DNA from 3 places in the Mesorhizobium sp. ANAO-SY3R2 genome. Region 3 is predicted to be linked to each of the others. Evidence: riboswitches for the same ligand, from Rfam matches in the RefSeq annotation. Region 3 holds a riboswitch; each other region holds the start of a gene.
The links. A riboswitch is a leader RNA that binds a small molecule or an ion and turns the genes downstream of it on or off. The one in region 3 is predicted to bind cobalamin.
Positions count from the first base shown of each region.

Region 1: it holds a riboswitch for cobalamin, as region 3 does, so the genes downstream of both, bluB (5,6-dimethylbenzimidazole synthase) here and ABSY17_RS11100 (DUF1636 family protein) in region 3, are expected to answer to the same signal.
Region 2: it holds a riboswitch for cobalamin, as region 3 does, so the genes downstream of both, ABSY17_RS08705 (ABC transporter ATP-binding protein) here and ABSY17_RS11100 (DUF1636 family protein) in region 3, are expected to answer to the same signal.

Region 1 covers NZ_CP159955.1:619,574-625,202, reverse strand. The annotation lists gene ABSY17_RS07770 (SIS domain-containing protein) at 1-598, opposite strand, end outside; gene ABSY17_RS07765 (outer membrane beta-barrel protein) at 801-2,456, shown strand; gene bluB (5,6-dimethylbenzimidazole synthase) at 2,453-3,181, opposite strand; cobalamin riboswitch at 3,229-3,412, opposite strand; gene galU (UTP--glucose-1-phosphate uridylyltransferase GalU) at 3,479-4,366, opposite strand; gene ABSY17_RS07750 (lytic murein transglycosylase) at 4,616-5,629, shown strand, end outside.
Region 2 covers NZ_CP159955.1:815,388-821,016, reverse strand. The annotation lists gene ABSY17_RS08710 (membrane-bound PQQ-dependent dehydrogenase, glucose/quinate/shikimate family) at 1-1,653, shown strand, start outside; cobalamin riboswitch at 1,766-1,976, shown strand; gene ABSY17_RS08705 (ABC transporter ATP-binding protein) at 2,084-2,899, shown strand; gene ABSY17_RS08700 (ABC transporter substrate-binding protein) at 2,923-3,867, shown strand; gene ABSY17_RS08695 (FecCD family ABC transporter permease) at 3,921-4,928, shown strand; gene ABSY17_RS08690 (anthranilate synthase) at 5,171-5,629, shown strand, end outside.
Region 3 covers NZ_CP159955.1:1,314,869-1,320,497, forward strand. The annotation lists gene cobW (cobalamin biosynthesis protein CobW) at 1-455, opposite strand, end outside; gene ABSY17_RS11100 (DUF1636 family protein) at 452-889, opposite strand; cobalamin riboswitch at 928-1,134, opposite strand; gene ABSY17_RS11105 (winged helix-turn-helix domain-containing protein) at 1,130-2,362, opposite strand; gene ABSY17_RS11110 (NADH-quinone oxidoreductase subunit A) at 2,705-3,070, shown strand; gene ABSY17_RS11115 (NuoB/complex I 20 kDa subunit family protein) at 3,061-3,642, shown strand; gene ABSY17_RS11120 (NADH-quinone oxidoreductase subunit C) at 3,649-4,254, shown strand; gene ABSY17_RS11125 (NADH-quinone oxidoreductase subunit D) at 4,264-5,454, shown strand; partial or broken gene nuoE (NADH-quinone oxidoreductase subunit NuoE) at 5,455-5,629, shown strand, end outside.

The sequences.
Region 1 (5,629 bases), 700 kb from region 3:
GGAAGGTGCGGAAGTGATCGGCGGTGAAGCCGCGCGCCTCGAGCAGCGCCACTGCCAACGCGTCACCCATGACCAGCTGCAGCAGGGTCGAGGTGGTTGGCGCGAGCCCGTGCGGGCAAGCCTCAGGCGTGCGCGGCAGCAACAGGACAGCATCCGACTGGCGCGCCAGCGCCGAGGTCTCGCCAGATGTGATGGCGATCAGCGGGATCGAGAAGCGGCGCGAATAACCGACGATGCCCTTGAGCTCGGCCGTCTCGCCAGACCATGAGATGGCGACGATGGCGTCGTCGCTGGTGATCATGCCGAGGTCGCCATGGATGGCTTCGGCCGGATGGACGAAATAGGACGGCGTTCCTGTCGACGCGAGGGTGGCTGCCACCTTCTTGCCGATATGGCCGCTCTTGCCGACGCCGGTAATGATGGCGCGCCCCTTGATCTGGGCGAGAATCGATACCGCTTCGGCGAAGGGATCGGCCAATGGGCCTTCGAGCGCGGCCACGAGGGCGGCGACCCCGACCTGCTCGGTGGTGACGGTGCGGAGCGCGGAGGCGATCGACGCCTGCCGGTCCGGCTCTTTTTTCAGAGATCCAGCGTGCATGGCGCATGCGTTAGCGTTTCGGACGATTTCTGTCCATCATTATCGACCCGGCATCGGGCCCCGGCCGGTGCCGGAAACGCTCCGTTAACCACGGCCATTTACCAGTTGGTAAGTGCGGCGCCCAAGCGCCGGCGAAGCAGTGGTGACGATGGCGCGGGTCTGGCCGAAGCGAAATGGACACTGGAGAGGTGCGCGAATCTGCGTGTTGCTGGCAACGGCAAGCGCGGCGACACTGTCCTGTGCCGCATTTTTGCACGCCCAGGAAGCCGGCCTGCGCGGTACGGTCACCGAAAGCGCGGTGAGCCATCTGCTGCTCGGACAAATGTTGCGGGAAAGGCGCGCTGCGGAGGCCGAAGCGGCAGAAGCGGGCAGCCAAAATCCGCCGGCGACCTACCAGCCAGTGAGCGCTGGCGCAGTTCCCGACCAGCCAGGAAATTCGAGCACCCTGTTCAGCGAACCGCCGGGCGCGGAGAGCAATTTTGACACACCAGCCGCACCGATTCGCCCGGCGACAACCGCACGCCAGCGTGCGGAAGAGGCGCGCCTGCGGCTGATGTCGCCGCCCGGGGCAGCGGCCGCGCGGCCAGCCAACCCGGTCGAAACGGACGACATCATGACCGCCGTCGTTCGCCAGGGCCCGGTCGATTCCGAGCTTCAGGGCGGGCAGGGTCCGGAATCGGTGCGCCAAGGCGCCATCGAGGCGCGCCAGCGACAGCCTGACGAAAACCCGTTCGAGGCCGTCGGCATCCGCCTGGGCAGCTTCGTGCTCAGGTCGGGCCTGGAACAGGGCATCGTCGCGACCTCCAACGCCAATTCGAGCGCCAACGGTCAGTCAGCCGTGCTGTCGGAAACCACTGTGCGGCTGAATGCGGCGTCCGACTGGGAGACCCATTCGGCGACCATCAATGCCTATGGCGGCTTCCGCAGAACGCTGTCCGGCCAGGAGGTGAAGGATCTAGCCGGCGGCATCGACGGCGCCCTGGAGCTGGAGTTTGCCGACGATCTCCGTGCCACCGGCGGGCTCGCCTACACTGTCAGCCCGGAATCGGCGACTTCGCCCGTCGTCATCGCCGGCCCGGCCGAGCGCGCGACACTGCAGACCATCGACGCCGCACTGGGGCTGGAAAAAGATATCGGCAATCTTCGCCTCGGCCTGGCCGGCGAAGCCACCAGCGAGATTTACGGCAACGCCGACCTGCCCGGCGGCGCCACGCTGTCGCAGAAGGACCGCAACTCCACGCTCTATGCCGGGACGTTCCGCTTGGGCTACGAGCTGTCGCCGGCCATAACACCATTTGGCGAGGTCGAATATGGCCGCCGCATCTACGACCAGACGTTCGACACCGCCGGGTTCGAACGCTCTTCGAACGTGGTGGGCGTCCGCGCCGGCGTCGAGCTCGACATGGGGGAGAAATTCGGCGGCGAGCTTTCTGCCGGCTGGATGTCGGAGAATTTCGACGACGACCGCCTGAACACCGTCTCCGCGGCGACCGTTGCCGCCGACCTCAGATGGTCACCCCTGCGCGGCACCATCGTCCGCCTCAATGGCACCACTGGTGTCGAGGGTTCGACGACACCAGGCGAAAGCGGCTCGGTGCTCTATGCCGGCCGCCTCGGCGTCGAGCGCCAGATGCGCGCCGACCTGACCGGCCTGGCGACGGTGGGCCTAGGCTGGCGTGATTATCCCGGCACCGGCGACCACGAATTGGGCCTGACCGCCGAAGCCGGCCTGACCTGGTGGCTCAGCCGCTATGCAGGGCTTACCGGCCGGCTGCGCCACGAAACGATGAACAGCACGCTGCCCGGCCGCGACAGCACGACCAACAGCATCTTCCTCGGCGTGAATGTGCAGCGCTAAACCGCTGATGGCGCCATGCCGGCGGCGATGCGCTTGAGAGGCTCCTCCCCCACCCCGGCAAAGACCTCGCTCATGATGAGATCTGCCAGCGGCAGCCTGCTACCCCAGCCGTGCCGCTCGAGATCAGGCTTTGGCGCGAACTCGGATACGCGCCCGACGCAGAGATAGGCGACCGGTACGGCGTGATCGGGAATGGCGAGCAATTGCTTCAGCGCCTCCCGGTCGATGATGCTGACCCAGCCAACGCCGACGCCTTCGGCACGCGCCGCCAGCCAGAAATTCTGCACCGCACAGACGGTGCTGTAGAGGTCCATCTCCGGGTTGTGCCAGCGACCGAGCGGCGAGTTTTCCGAGCGGCTGCGGTCGCAGGTGACAACAAGGTTGAGCGGGCTTTCGCAGATGCCTTCGAGCTTGAGCTTGCGATAGAGCGCCTGTCGATCCGCGCCGATATGCTCGACCTCCTGCCGGCGAGCGTCAAAGAACAGGTCGCGGACCTGTTGCCGACGCGCCAGATCGCGGATGACGATGAAATTCCATGGCTGCATGAAGCCGACCGAAGGCGCGTGATGGGCGGCAAGCAGCAGCCGCGCCAGCACTTCGTCGTCGAGCGGATCGGGCAGGAAATGGCTGCGCACGTCGCGGCGTGTGAAGATTGCCCGGTAGACGGCGTCCTGGGCCGCAGCGTCGAATGACCCACGGCTTGCATGATTGTTGGTGGCCGGCATCGCGTGTCCCCTTGCGATAGAAACGGCGTCCGCCCGCCTGACCATGCGGTGGACCATTTCTGCCAGGCCGGTCTTCTGGCTCGAGTTCAACCCGCAACAGCACCTTCCCGCTCCTGCGAACAGTGGCACTTGCCGATGCGGTCCCTCATACAGCGTTGGGCACGCCACGGATTTTCACCGTGTTCCCGATTCTCCCGCATTGCTGCGGGCACCTAGCGGACCGTCTTTAGAGGCCGGCAGGGCACGATGCCACCCCCCGCGCGTCCAAAACCGGCGCGCGGGCGACATGGCAATCGGTTAGCGGCGGGCCTTCGTCTCGCGCAACAGGCCTTCGATCACGTCTGCCATATGCGCATTGAGATCGGTGCGCGACAGCGCGAAAGCGACATTTGCCTCGACGAAGCCTTCCGGCGAGCCGCAGTCGAAGGTCCGGCCGCGATAGTGGTAGCCGTAGAAGTGCTGGGTCTTCTCGAGCTTCAGCATCGCGTCGGTGAGCTGGATCTCGTCGCCCGCGCCGCGCTCCTGCTTGGCCAGTAGGTCGAAAATCTCCGGCTGCAGGATGTAGCGGCCATTGATATACAAGTTCGACGGCGCGGTGCCGGGCTTCGGCTTCTCCACCATGCCTTCGATCTCGAAGCCGGTGTGAACCGCCCTGCCCTTGCCGACGATGCCATATTTGTGCGCCTCGGCCGGATCGCACTCCTGCACGGCGACGATGTTGTTGCCGGTCTCGGCGTAAAGCTCGACCATTTCACGCATGCAGCTCTTTTCCGACTGCATGATCATGTCGGGCAGAAGCAGCGCGAAGGGCTCGTCGCCTACCAGTTCGCGCGCGCACCACACCGCATGGCCAAGGCCGAGCGGCACCTGCTGGCGGGTGAACGAGGTCTGGCCCGGCGCCGGCTGCAACTTCTGCAGGCGTTCGAGCTGCTCGCTTTTACCGCGCTGTGCCAGCGTATCGTAGAGTTCGAACTGGACGTCGAAATGGTCTTCGATGACCGCCTTGTTGCGACCGGTGACGAAGATGAAATGCTCGATGCCCGCCTCGCGGGCCTCGTCGACCACATACTGGATGACCGGCCGGTCAACCACCGTCAGCATTTCCTTCGGAATCGACTTCGTGGCCGGCAGGAAGCGTGTGCCCAGGCCTGCAACGGGAAATACTGCCTTGCGAACTCGTTTCATTGGGTGGTCGTCCGACGATGGTTTGTGACTGTCGGCGCGGGTTCTGCCACACCGGCATTGAAGAATATTGAATGCGTTCACACATTCGCCGTCGTCGTGCAAGATGATGGATCACGCGATCTTGATTGCTCCGCCAAGTCAGGCACAATCCCAAGATCGGCTTTTCGTTCCCTCGGGGGTCCATGGTAAACCGATTGATAACCTGGTTCGGCGATGAATCGACTTTCTGATCTCTCCTTGGAGGAAAGAATGCCCCTTCGCAAAACCGCCAAAGGCCTGGCAGGCTTCGTCGCGATTGCCGGACTGTCGTTCGCGCTGATGTTGCCAGCAGGCCCGGCCGCAGCAGAGCCCGGATTCCAGCGCTGGGTGGCGAGCTTCCGCGCTGTCGCCGCCGACAACGGCATCTCCGGATCGACCTATGATCGCGCTTTCCGCGGCGTGACTTCGGCCGACCCGGAAGTTTTGGAGAAAGCCCGCTACCAGCCTGAATTCACAGCACCAGTCTGGGACTATTTCGACAACCGCGTTCATGACCAGTCGATCGCGGTCGGGCGCGAGATGGCGCGCAAGTGGAAGCCCTGGCTCGACCGTATCGAAGCGACCTACGGTGTCGACCGCTATGTGCTGCTTGCCATCTGGTCGATGGAATCGAACTACGGCGAAATCCTCAAGAACGACAAGGTGATGCGCAATGTCGTGCGCTCGCTGGCAACGCTTGCCTATGGCGACGAGCGCCGCGCCAAATTTGCCCGCACCCAGTTGATCGCCGCACTCAAGATCCTGCAGCGCGGCGACATCGACGAGAGCCACCTGATGGGCTCGTGGGCAGGAGCGATGGGCCACACCCAGTTCATCCCGACCAGCTACCAGGCCTACGCGGTCGATGCAGACGGCAACGGACGCCGCGATATCTGGAATTCGGTTCCCGACGCGCTCGCCACCGCTGCCAATCTGCTGAAGAAGAACGGCTGGCAGACGGGCAAGACCTGGGGCTACGAGGTCGTGCTGCCAGAGGGCCGCAAATTCCCTGCTGGATCGCTGACACTCGAAAAATGGGCAGCACTCGGCGTCGAACGTGCCAATGGCAAGGCCTTCAAGCGCGGTTCGGACGTCGCCGAACTCAAGGCCCCCGACGGACGGGGCGGCCCCGCCTTCCTGATGACCAAGAACTTCCAGGTCATCAAACGCTACAACAACGCTGACAAATATGCCCTGGCGGTCGGTCTTCTTGCCGACGAAATTGCCGGCTATGGTGGATTGGTG
Region 2 (5,629 bases), 500 kb from region 3:
GAAGCACCCGCTCCGGCCGACGCAGTCGCCACCGCCGCTGCAGAACCTGTAGCAACCACCGACGGCACCGCCGCACCGGCCGCACCGGAAGCGCCAGCCACACCTGTGGTCGCCGCATCGAACGCTTGTGCCGCACGCATCGTCATGACCACCATCGACGCGCGCATGATCCAGCTCGACGCCAAGACCGGCGAGTTATGCCAGGATTTTGGCAATGGCGGCATCGTCGACCTCAAGCAGGGCATGGGCGAGGTCAAGGACGGCTTCTACTTCCAGACCTCCGCCCCCACCGTCATGCGCGACCTGATCATGGTCGGCGGCTGGGTGTGGGACAATGTCGAGACCGGCGAGCCTTCGGGCGCAGTCCGTGCGTTCTCGGCCCGCACCGGCGAACTGGTCTGGGCCTGGGATCTCGGCAACCCCGCGATCACCAACCTGCCGCCGGAAGGCGAGAGCTACACGCGCGGCACGCCCAACGTCTGGACGACGCCGGCCTATGACGACGCCCTCGGCCTCGTCTACCTGCCGACCGGCAACGCAACGCCGGACTTCTTCGGCGCGCATCGCTCGAAGGCAGCCGAGGACTACACCGCCTCGGTCGTCGCCCTGGACATCGCCACCGGCCGCGAGCGCTGGAAGTTCCAGACCGTCCATCACGACATCTGGGACTACGACGTTCCTGCCCAGCCCGCACTCTACGACGTGCCGGACGGCAAGGGCGGCACGGTGCCGGCGCTGATCCAGCTCACCAAGCGCGGGCAGATCTTCATGCTCGACCGCCGCGACGGCAAGCCGATCGCCGAGGTCGAGGAGCGCCCGGTGCCGCAGACCGGCGGCGTGCCGGAGGACTTCCTGTCGCCGACGCAGCCTTATTCGGTGGGCATGCCGACCATCGGCACCGAGCCCTTCACCGAGGCACGGATGTGGGGTGCCACGCCCTACGACCAGCTCTACTGCCGCATCGAGTTCAAGAAGTTGCGCTACGAGGGCGAGTTCACGCCCACCGGCCGGACGCGCTCGATCATCTTCCCGGGCTACTATGGCGGCATGAACTGGGGCAGTGCGGCGATCGACGAGGCCCGCGGGCTGATGATCGTCAACGACATCCGCATGCCGCAGATCGCGCAGTTGCTGCCGCGCGAGGAGACCGACAAGTACGAAGGCTCGGCCGCTCATGACGGCCTGTCGCAGCAGAAGGGCACGCCCTATGGCGCGATGAAGAAAGCCTTCATGTCGCCGCTCGGCGTTCCCTGCCACCAGCCGCCCTACGGCACCTTCACCGGCATCGACCTCAAGACCCGCCAGATCGTCTGGCAGGTTCCGGCAGGTACGCTTGAGGATACCGGCCCGCTGGGCATAAAGACCGGCCTGCAGATCCCGATCGGCATGCCGACGCTGGGTGGTCCGATCGCCACTTCGGGTGGCGTCGTCTTCTACGCCGGCACGCAGGACTACTATCTGCGCGCCCTCGACGTGGAAACCGGCGAGGAGCTGTGGAGGGGTCGTCTGCCGGTGGGCGCCCAGGCCACGCCGATGACCTTCGTTTCGCCCGAAAGCGGAACGCAGTACGTGGTCATCTCGGCCGGCGGCGCACGCCAGTCGCCCGACCGCGGCGACTACGTCGTCGCCTACAAGCTACCGAAGAAGAACTGAGGTCGCACGACTTCGACATCGGACGGGGCGCCTTCTGGCGCCCCTTTTTTATACCTCCGGACCGCGCCTGATCGTGGGCGACCTGCGGTGCCTTGCCAGCCGCCCGACGTTCGTCTAGCCACGAGGTGATGGTTCCAGCTGCCGAATCGGCAGTGGATTAAAATGGGAACACGGTGCGTTGCCTTCGGGCGCAAAACCGTGGCTGCCCCCGCAACTGTAAGCGGATAGCAAGTCGGGAATATGCCACTGGCCGCAAGGCCGGGAAGGTCCCGAGGCGCGATCACCCGCAAGCCAGGAGACCTGCCATCATCCGATTAACTCAACCGGCCGGGGTGTGCCGCGGAGATGCTGATGGTTGCGACTGCCTTTTGCGGTACCGGCGCGCTTACCGGATCGTTCTGCCTGCTCCACCCCTTTGTGGAGACAAGGCATGCTCGACCGCGCCCAGACTGCTAGCCGCCTTGTAGGGTCCTCCCCCGCCCTCCTCGAACTCGACGGAGTCTGCTGGGGTCCGCGCGCCTCGAAATCCATCCTTCAACCGGTGACGCTTTCGGTGGCGCCCGGCGAGATGCTGGCCATCGTCGGCCCCAATGGTGCCGGCAAGTCGAGCCTGCTGCGCTGCCTCTACCGCTTTCACCGCCCGACCGCAGGCACGGTCAGGCTGGACGGCACCGACATCTGGCGGATGAAGCCGCGCGACTGCGCCCGCCGCATCGCCACGGTGCTGCAAGAGAGCGCCTCCGAATTCGGCCTGACGGTTGCCGAGATCGTCGAGCTGGGGCTGACGCCGCACGTGACGGGCTTTCGCACCAGAGACTGCGACCATGACCAGGTCGAGGCGGCACTTGCCCTGCTTGGTCTCACCACGCTCGCAGCGCGCGATTTCGGCTCGCTGTCCGGCGGCGAGAAGCAGCGGGTGATGATCGCCCGCGCGCTGGTACAGCGGCCCGACCTTCTGATCCTCGACGAGCCGACCAACCACCTCGACATCCGCCACCAGCTCGAAGTGCTGGAACTGCTCGGCAATCTCGGCTGCACCGTCATCGTCTCCTTGCACGACCTGGCGCTTGCGTCCGCCCATGCCGACCGCGTGCTGGTGATGGACGGCGGTCGTGCCGTGGCCTGCGGCAGGCCGGCCGACATCCTGACGCCCGAGCGCATCCGCCAAAGCTTTTCCGTCGGCGCTACCCTCGACGACCACCCGATCACCGGCCGCCCCCGCTTTTCCTTCCACCTCGAACGCTAACCACGCCAACCCAAGGAGCCCACATGCGCCTGTCAATTTTTGCCGCCGCACTTTTCGCCACATGCGCCTCCGCCACAGCAAGCGGCTTTCCCGCCACCGTCAGGAGTTGCGACCGGGATGTCACCTTCGCAGCAGCACCGCAGCGGGCCGTGTCGCATGACGTGAACTTGACCGAGATGATGCTGGTGCTGGGCCTTGCCGACCGGATGGTCGGCTACACCGGCATCTCGGGCTGGAAGACACTCGACGAGAGCCTGCGCGCCGGCGTCGGCGAGCTGCCGGAACTGGCGCCCAAATACCCCACCAAGGAGGTGCTGCTGGGCGCAGACGCCGACCTGTTCTTCGCCGGCTGGAACTACGGCATGAAAGTCGGCGGCGACGTCACCCCCGAAACACTCGCCCCCTTCGGTATCCCGGTCTACGAGCTGACCGAGAGCTGCATCCACATCATGAAGCGGGACAAGTCGACGCTTCAGGACATGTATGCCGACCTGCTCAATCTCGGCGCGATCTTCGGTGTGCGCGAAAAGGCGGAAGAGCTTGTAGCGGGCTATGAGAAGGAACTTTCCGACTTCCAGGCGACGTTGCCCAAGCTCGACAAGCCGGTCAACGTGTTCCTCTACGATTCCGGCGAGCAAAAGCCGTTCACCGCCGGCCGCTACGCCATGCCGACGGCGATCATCGAGGCGGCGGGCGGCAAGAACATCGCCGACGATGTCGAGTCGAGCTGGGCCGAGATCGGCTGGGAGCCGGTGATCGAGCGCAACCCCGACATGGTGGTAATCGTCAACTACGGCGAGGTGACGGCCGAGCAGAAGATCGAATTCATGCGCACCAACCCTGCCTTCAAGGACATTCCCGCCGTGAAGAACAACCGCTTCTTCGTGCTCGAATACATCGAAGCGACGCCCGGTCCGCGCAACATCGAAGCCATCAAGCGGCTCGCGGCAGCGATGCGGGCCGACTGACCGTGTCGCACCGCCACCTCGTCGCAGGGCCAAGGCACGCCCTGATCCATGCAATGCCGGCCCTGATATCGGGGCTGGCCGTCTTGCTGGCCGCCACCATGGTCCTCGCCGTAGGCGTCGGGCCGGTCGCCATTCCGCTCGAAACGGTGTGGGGCGTGATCGCCCACAAGCTGATGCCGGGCAGCGTCGAGGTGGTCTGGTCGAACGGCCGCGAGAACATCGTCTGGGACGTGCGCGCACCGCGTGTCGTCCTGGGCGCGGCAGTCGGCGCCTCGCTGGCGCTGGTGGGGGCGGCACTCCAGTCGGTGACGCGCAACCCGCTTGCCGACCCGCATCTGCTCGGCGTATCCTCCGGAGCCGCCTTCGGCGCGATCATGGCGCTGATCCATGCCGGCATGGTGTTCGGAGCCATCACCGTCCCGCTCTTCGCCTTCGCCGGAGCGCTGGGCGCGACGGCCCTGGTGCTCGCAATCGCCAATCTGGCGCGGGCGCAGTCGGCCGGCCAGTTGATCCTCGCCGGCGTGGCGGTGAGCTTCGTCATCACCGCTGCCGGCAACCTGTTGATCTTCATCGGCGATCCCAAGGCAGCGCATGTCGCGATCTTCTGGATGCTCGGTGGGCTGGGCCTCGCGCAGTGGAGCCACCTGCCCTACCCGCTTGTCGTGCTTGTTCTGGGTGGAACCTGGCTGATGACGCAGACACGCAGCCTCAACGCCATGACGCTCGGCGATGAAAGCGCAACCGCCCTCGGCATCCCGGCTCGTCGGTTCCGACTCGTCATCTTCGTCGTCTGCGCGCTGCTGACCGGCTGCGCCGTCGCCTATTCCGGCGTCATCGCCTTCGTCGGCCTGATGATCCCGCACATCGTGCGCTTCTTCGTCGGAGGCGACTACCGGCGGGTGCTGCCGCTCTCGGGGCTCGTCGGCGCCATCTTTCTCGTCGCCGCAGACATGGCCGCGCGGACCGTGATGCCACCGCAGGATATGCCGCTCGGCATCCTCACGGGGCTGATCGGCGGGGTGGCTTTCGTGGTGCTGATGCGCCGTCGCGCAACAAATTGAGGGCCAGTTGGTAATGCAATGCAACACGGCGCAAATCCTGTTGCGCCCTCACTTTTTCGCCGCTATGGATTGCGCATGAACACGACTTCGCTCCAGAACATTTGGTGGCGGGCCAGCTGACAGCGGCCTCTTGAAGCGCGTGCGCGTGAAAATTGTGGTGGCCGCAACGGGAATTCCGGGCGGCCATTTGCTTTTTCAGAACCAGGCACCGGAACCTCCAGCGGCAAGAGATGGAGACGGGAATGACGGTGGAAATCCTTGAGAACGGCGCCGAGCGCTTTGTCACCGCAGGTGGCATCGCGATTACGCGCCAGCGCCACGAAACCGCCTATGCCGGGGCGATCGAGACCTACCTCGACGGGCTGAACAGCCGGCGCGGCGCGGTCTTTTCCTCCAACTACGAATATCCCGGCCGCTACACTCGATGGGATACCGCCATCATCGACCCGCCGGTGGTGATTTCCGCACATGGCCGCGCAATGAAGATCGAGGCGCTGAACGCCCGCGGCGAAGCGCTGCTGCCAGTGATCGGCAAAACGCTCTCGGCGCTCAAGGAAGTGACGATCGGGGAGACGTCCAAGGGCCTGATCGCGCTCGAGGTCGAAAAGCCCGGCCGCGTTTTCACCGAGGAGGAACGCTCGCGCGTGCCTTCGGTTTTCACCGTACTGCGCGCCATCACCGCGCTGTTCAAGACCGGGGAA
Region 3 (5,629 bases):
AGCGCGTCCATGTCGGAAGCGACCTTGCCGTCCGCGAGTGCTGCACCGTCGACCACGGCGATGACACCGTCGACGGTGACGCGGCTCTTGACGGACGGCCATTGGAAGGCCTGGACCAGCGGCTTGGGCAGTGCGAGGCCGGAGGTCTCGATCAGGATGTGGTCGACGCGCGGCGTGCGTGCCAGGATCTGGTCGAGCGCGGGCACGAAATCATCAGCCACGGTGCAGCAGATGCAGCCATTGGCCAGTTCTACGATGTTTTCTTCTGGACAGGTGTCGATGCCGCAACCCTTCAGGATTTCGCCGTCGATGCCGACATCGCCGAACTCGTTGACGATGATGGCGAGGCGCTTGCCCTTCGAATTTTCGAGCAGGTTGCGGATCAGCGTCGTCTTGCCGGCGCCGAGAAAGCCGGTGACGACGGTGCAGGGAACGCGTTCGACGGAGGCGGTCATTTGTTTTCCTTGATGAGTGCAAGTGGGGGGATGCGCGCGATGAGGCCGCGCTTGAGACTGTCGGGACGGCCGCGCCACGGGATCAGGCCATCGGTCGAGGTGGAAAAGAGTTTTGCCCCGGTGACGAGGTCTTCGCCCGATGTGACCCTGAGATCGCCGAAGACGTAGCTCCACGAACCATTGCGAATGAGGGCCGCACTCAGGCGGCGCTTGCAATTGCCGAGACACTCGACGCTGCGCACGGCGATATTTTCGCCGCTGGCCGCAAGCCTGGCATCTTCGGCCAGTCGGGTGCCGGCGCGGGGATGCGCATCCGAGCCGGTTTCGTCGCGGCAGGACGAGCAGACGAGAATCGTCACCGCAGCTGCGCGCGTGTCGGCGTCACCGCTGGATGCGTCCCCAATTTCGACCGAGGGATTGTCGTCGAGTTCCAAAATACCAGGCTCCTTGCCTGGGACACCCGCCAGGCGATCGGATCAATGTTGCAGACGGCAGGTCTCCTGGCTCGCGAGTCGTCGCCTTCGCACCGCCTTCCCGGGAGTACATCCCAGTGGTTACCGGCCTTGGCTCGTCGCTTACAGTTGCGGGGACAGCCGCGGATTTGACGCCAAAGCGCCGCACCGCATTCCCTCTTAGCCTCCGCCGTTGCGGGCGAAGGACCGTCTGATGGCGATTTAGGCTTTCGTGAGGGGAGGAGTCAACGCAAGCGAGCGACCCGCAATGTCGCGAAGCGCCGGCCCGAGGTCGCCGGCTGGCGTTACCTCAATGCGTTCGAGGCCGAGCCAGGCGCGCATCTGCTCCAGTTCTTCATGGAGTTCGGCAGCCGTTTCCGATGGGGCGCAGGGCTCTGAATAGGCGGCATGGACGCGCAGGACGCCTGCCGGCCGGTCGGCCTTGAGGTCGATACGGGCGACGATGCGCTCGCCGAGCAGGAACGGCAGCACATAATAGCCGTACTGGCGCTTTTCCGCCGGCGTGTAGATTTCGATGCGATAGCGGAAGCCGAACAGGCTTTCGGCGCGGGAACGTTCGAAGACCAGCGGATCGAATGGCGCGAGTAGCGCGCGTGCCTGCACCTTGCGCGGAATGCGCGCCTCGGCATGCAGATAGGCCTGCCTGTCCCAGCCCTCGACGCGCACGGGAATCAGTTCGCTCGAATCGACCAGTTCTTCGATGCGGCCTTTCATGTCGGCTGGGGACAGGCGGAAGTAATCGCGCAAACAGGCGGCGGTCGCCACGCCATGGGCGCGGGCGGAGATTCGCAGCAGTTCGCGCTGGGCATCGGCCGGGGCAGGAACGGGGCGATCATATATGGCCGCCGGCAGCACGCGCTCGGGCAGATCATAGAGCCGCTCGAAGCCGCGGCGCGAATGGGTGGTGATGCGGCCGGCCCAGAACAGCCATTCGAAGGCGTGTTTTTCGCGGCTCCAGCCCCACCAGCCGCCGGAGCCTTTCGCTCCTTCTATGTCGGACGCGGCGATCGGCCCGCGATCGACGACCTGGCGAAAAATCTCGTCGATATAGGTTTTGTTGTCGCGGCCGAATTTGGTCAGGCCGCCATACATGCCGTCGTGATTGGCGGCGCGTTCCATGCGCCAGCGCATCAGAGGCCAGGTGTCGAGCGGCAGCAGCGAGGCTTCATGCGCCCAGTATTCGAATGTCAGGCGCTTGCGCGACTGCATCGCCTCGTCGAGCAGCGCCATGGGGTAGGGCCCGAGGCGCGAATAAAGCGGCATGTAGTGTGCGCGGACCACGGCACTGACCGAGTCGATCTGGAACAGGCCGGTTCGGTCGAGCACGCGCTGCAGGTGCCGTCGGGTGATGGCACCCGAAGGGCGTGGGTCGGCAAAACCCTGGGCCGCCAAAGCAACGCGGCGGGCGGCGGAAAGCGAGAGTTTTTCCTTCATTGCGGCAAGCTATCGCAGTCTCAAGGTGGATGACGCAAGGGCAGTGGAATCAGTTCTTGCTGCAGATGCTAGCAGGACCGCGGTCCAGGACTTGTCAGGAGTGTAAAGTGGAGTAAAAATAGAAAGAAATAAAACGCGAGTCATCCACGCAGGATTTTGGTCCAGCGGTGCGCTTTGCCACCTTTCGGACAAGGTTGGGCTTGCTTCGCCCGACCGCCTGCGCTAACCGTCGCCGCGTTGCAGCACGACCGTTCGTCCGAGGCGACGATCTTGCGTCGCGCTTCCGGAAACGGACCCCGTGCTGTAATTCTGGGTGGATTGGCCACCAACGGAATTCGCAGCATGAACGCTCTCTTGAGTTCGTATCTGCCCATCGTGATTTTCATCGGTGTGGCGCTCGTGGTTGGCATAGCCCTTATCGTGGCGCCCTTCCTGGTTGCCTACCGCAGTCCGGATCCGGAAAAGCTGTCTGCCTACGAGTGCGGCTTCAACTCGTTCGACGATGCCCGCATGAAGTTCGACATCCGCTTCTACCTGGTGTCCATCCTGTTCATCATCTTCGACCTCGAAGTTGCCTTCCTGTTCCCGTGGGCTGTGTCCTTCGGCGAGATCGGCATGCTCGGCTTCTGGTCGATGATGGTCTTCCTGGCCGTGCTGACCATCGGCTTTATCTATGAGTGGAAAAAGGGAGCGCTGGAATGGGATTGAACGACGCCTCCGGCACCCTGATCGCACCGAAGCCGAAAGGCATCATCGATCCGAACACCGGCAAGCCCATCGGTTCTGACGACGCCTTCTTCGGCGAGATCAACAACGAGTTGGCCGACAAGGGCTTTCTCGTTACCTCGTCCGAGGCGCTCATCACCTGGGCCCGTACCGGTTCGCTGATGTACATGACCTTCGGTCTGGCTTGCTGCGCGGTCGAGATGATTCACTCGGCCATGCCGCGCTATGACAGCGAGCGGTTCGGCATCGCACCGCGCGCTTCACCGCGCCAGTCCGACATCATGATCGTTGCCGGCACCCTGACCAACAAGATGGCTCCCGCACTGCGCAAGGTCTACGACCAGATGCCGGAGCCTCGTTACGTCATCTCCATGGGCTCGTGCGCCAATGGCGGCGGCTACTATCACTATTCCTATTCCGTGGTGCGCGGCTGCGACCGGGTCGTGCCTGTCGACATCTATGTTCCCGGTTGCCCTCCCTCGGCTGAGGCGCTTCTCTACGGCATTCTCCTGCTGCAGAAAAAGATCCGCCGCACCGGCACCATCGAGCGGTGATCCCAGATGAGTGAAGCCCTGAACGACCTTGCCGCTTACATTGCGGAAAAGCTCGATGCCGACATCGAAGAAAGCGTCATCGTCTATGGCGAGTTGACGCTGACGGTGAAGGCTGCCGACATCGTCGATGTGCTGACTTTCCTGCGCGACGACGTGCAGTGCCAGTTCGTTTCCTTCATTGATGTGGCTGGTGTCGACTATCCGCAGCGCCGCAAGCGCTTCGATGTCGTCTATCATCTCTTGTCGCCGCGCCAGAACCTCCGCATTCGCATCAAGATCAGCACGGATGAAGACACTCCGGTGCCGTCGGTGACTTCGGTTTATCCGGGCGCCGACTGGTTCGAGCGCGAAGCCTATGACATGTACGGCATCCTGTTCTCCGGCCATCCGGACCTGCGTCGCCTGCTGACGGACTACGGCTTCGAAGGCCATCCGCTGCGCAAGGACTTCCCGCTCACCGGCTTCGTCGAGGTTCGCTACGACGACGAGCAGAAGCGCGTCGTCTACGAGCCGGTCGAGCTCAAGCAGGAATTCCGCAATTTCGACTTTTTGTCTCCCTGGGAAGGCACCGAATACGTGCTTCCGGGCGACGAAAAAGCCAAGACGAATTGAGGCGCCGAAATGGCTGAAACCTCCGTCCGCAATTTCAACATCAACTTCGGCCCGCAGCATCCGGCGGCGCACGGCGTGCTGCGCCTGGTGCTCGAGCTGGATGGCGAAGTCGTCGACCGCGTCGATCCGCATATCGGCCTGCTGCACCGCGGCACCGAAAAGCTGATGGAGGCCAAGACCTACCTGCAGGCCGTGCCCTATCTCGACCGTCTTGATTATTGCGCGCCGATGAACCAGGAGCATGCCTTTGCCCTTGGCGTCGAGCGTCTGCTTGGCGTCGAGGTGCCGAAGCGCGGCCAGATCATTCGCGTTCTCTACAGCGAAATCGGCCGCATCATGTCGCACATCCTCAACGTGACGACGCAGGCCATGGACGTCGGTGCTCTGACGCCGCCGCTCTGGGGCTTTGTCGAGCGCGAAAAACTGATGGTGTTCTACGAACGCGCCAGCGGCTCGCGCATGCATGCGGCCTATTTCCGCCCGGGCGGCGTGCATCAGGACCTGCCGCAGAAGCTGGTTGAGGACATCGGCAAGTGGGTCGATCCGTTCCTCAAGTCGGTCGATGATCTCGACGATCTCCTGACGCCGAACCGCATCTTCAAGCAGCGCAACGTCGACATCGGTGTGGTGTCGCTCGATGACGCCTGGGCCTGGGGCTTCTCGGGTGTGATGGTTCGCGGTTCGGGCGCTGCCTGGGACCTGCGCAAGAGCCAGCCCTACGAATGCTATTCGGAGATGGATTTCGACATTCCGATCGGCAAGAACGGCGACTGCTACGACCGCTATCTGATCCGTATGGAAGAGATGCGCCAGTCGGCAAAGATCATTCGCCAGTGCGTCGATCTTCTGCTCGGCAAGGAAAGCACCGGCCCCGTCTCCAACATGGACGGCAAGGTGGTTCCGCCGAAGCGCGCCGCGATGAAGCGTTCGATGGAATCCTTGATCCATCACTTCAAGCTCTACACCGAAGGCTATCGCGTTCCGGCCGGCGAGGTTTACGCAGCCGTAGAGGCGCCCAAGGGCGAATTCGGCGTCTATCTGGTTTCCGACGGCACCAACAAGCCGTACCGCTGCAAGCTGCGCGCACCGGGCTTCGCCCATCTCCAGGCGATGGATTTCCTGTGCCGCGGCCACATGCTGGCGGATATCTCGGCCGTTCTCGGCTCCCTCGATATCGTGTTTGGTGAGGTCGACCGCTAAATGTCAGTCCGCCGTCTCGCAGAAGCCAGCGTCCAGCCCGCCTCATTCGCCTTCAACAAGGCGTTCACGGCGCAGGCCAAGACCTGGATCAAGAAGTACCCCAAGGGCCGCGAACAGTCGGCGGTGATCCCGCTGCTGATGCTGGCGCAGGAACAGGAAGGCTGGGTCACCAGGG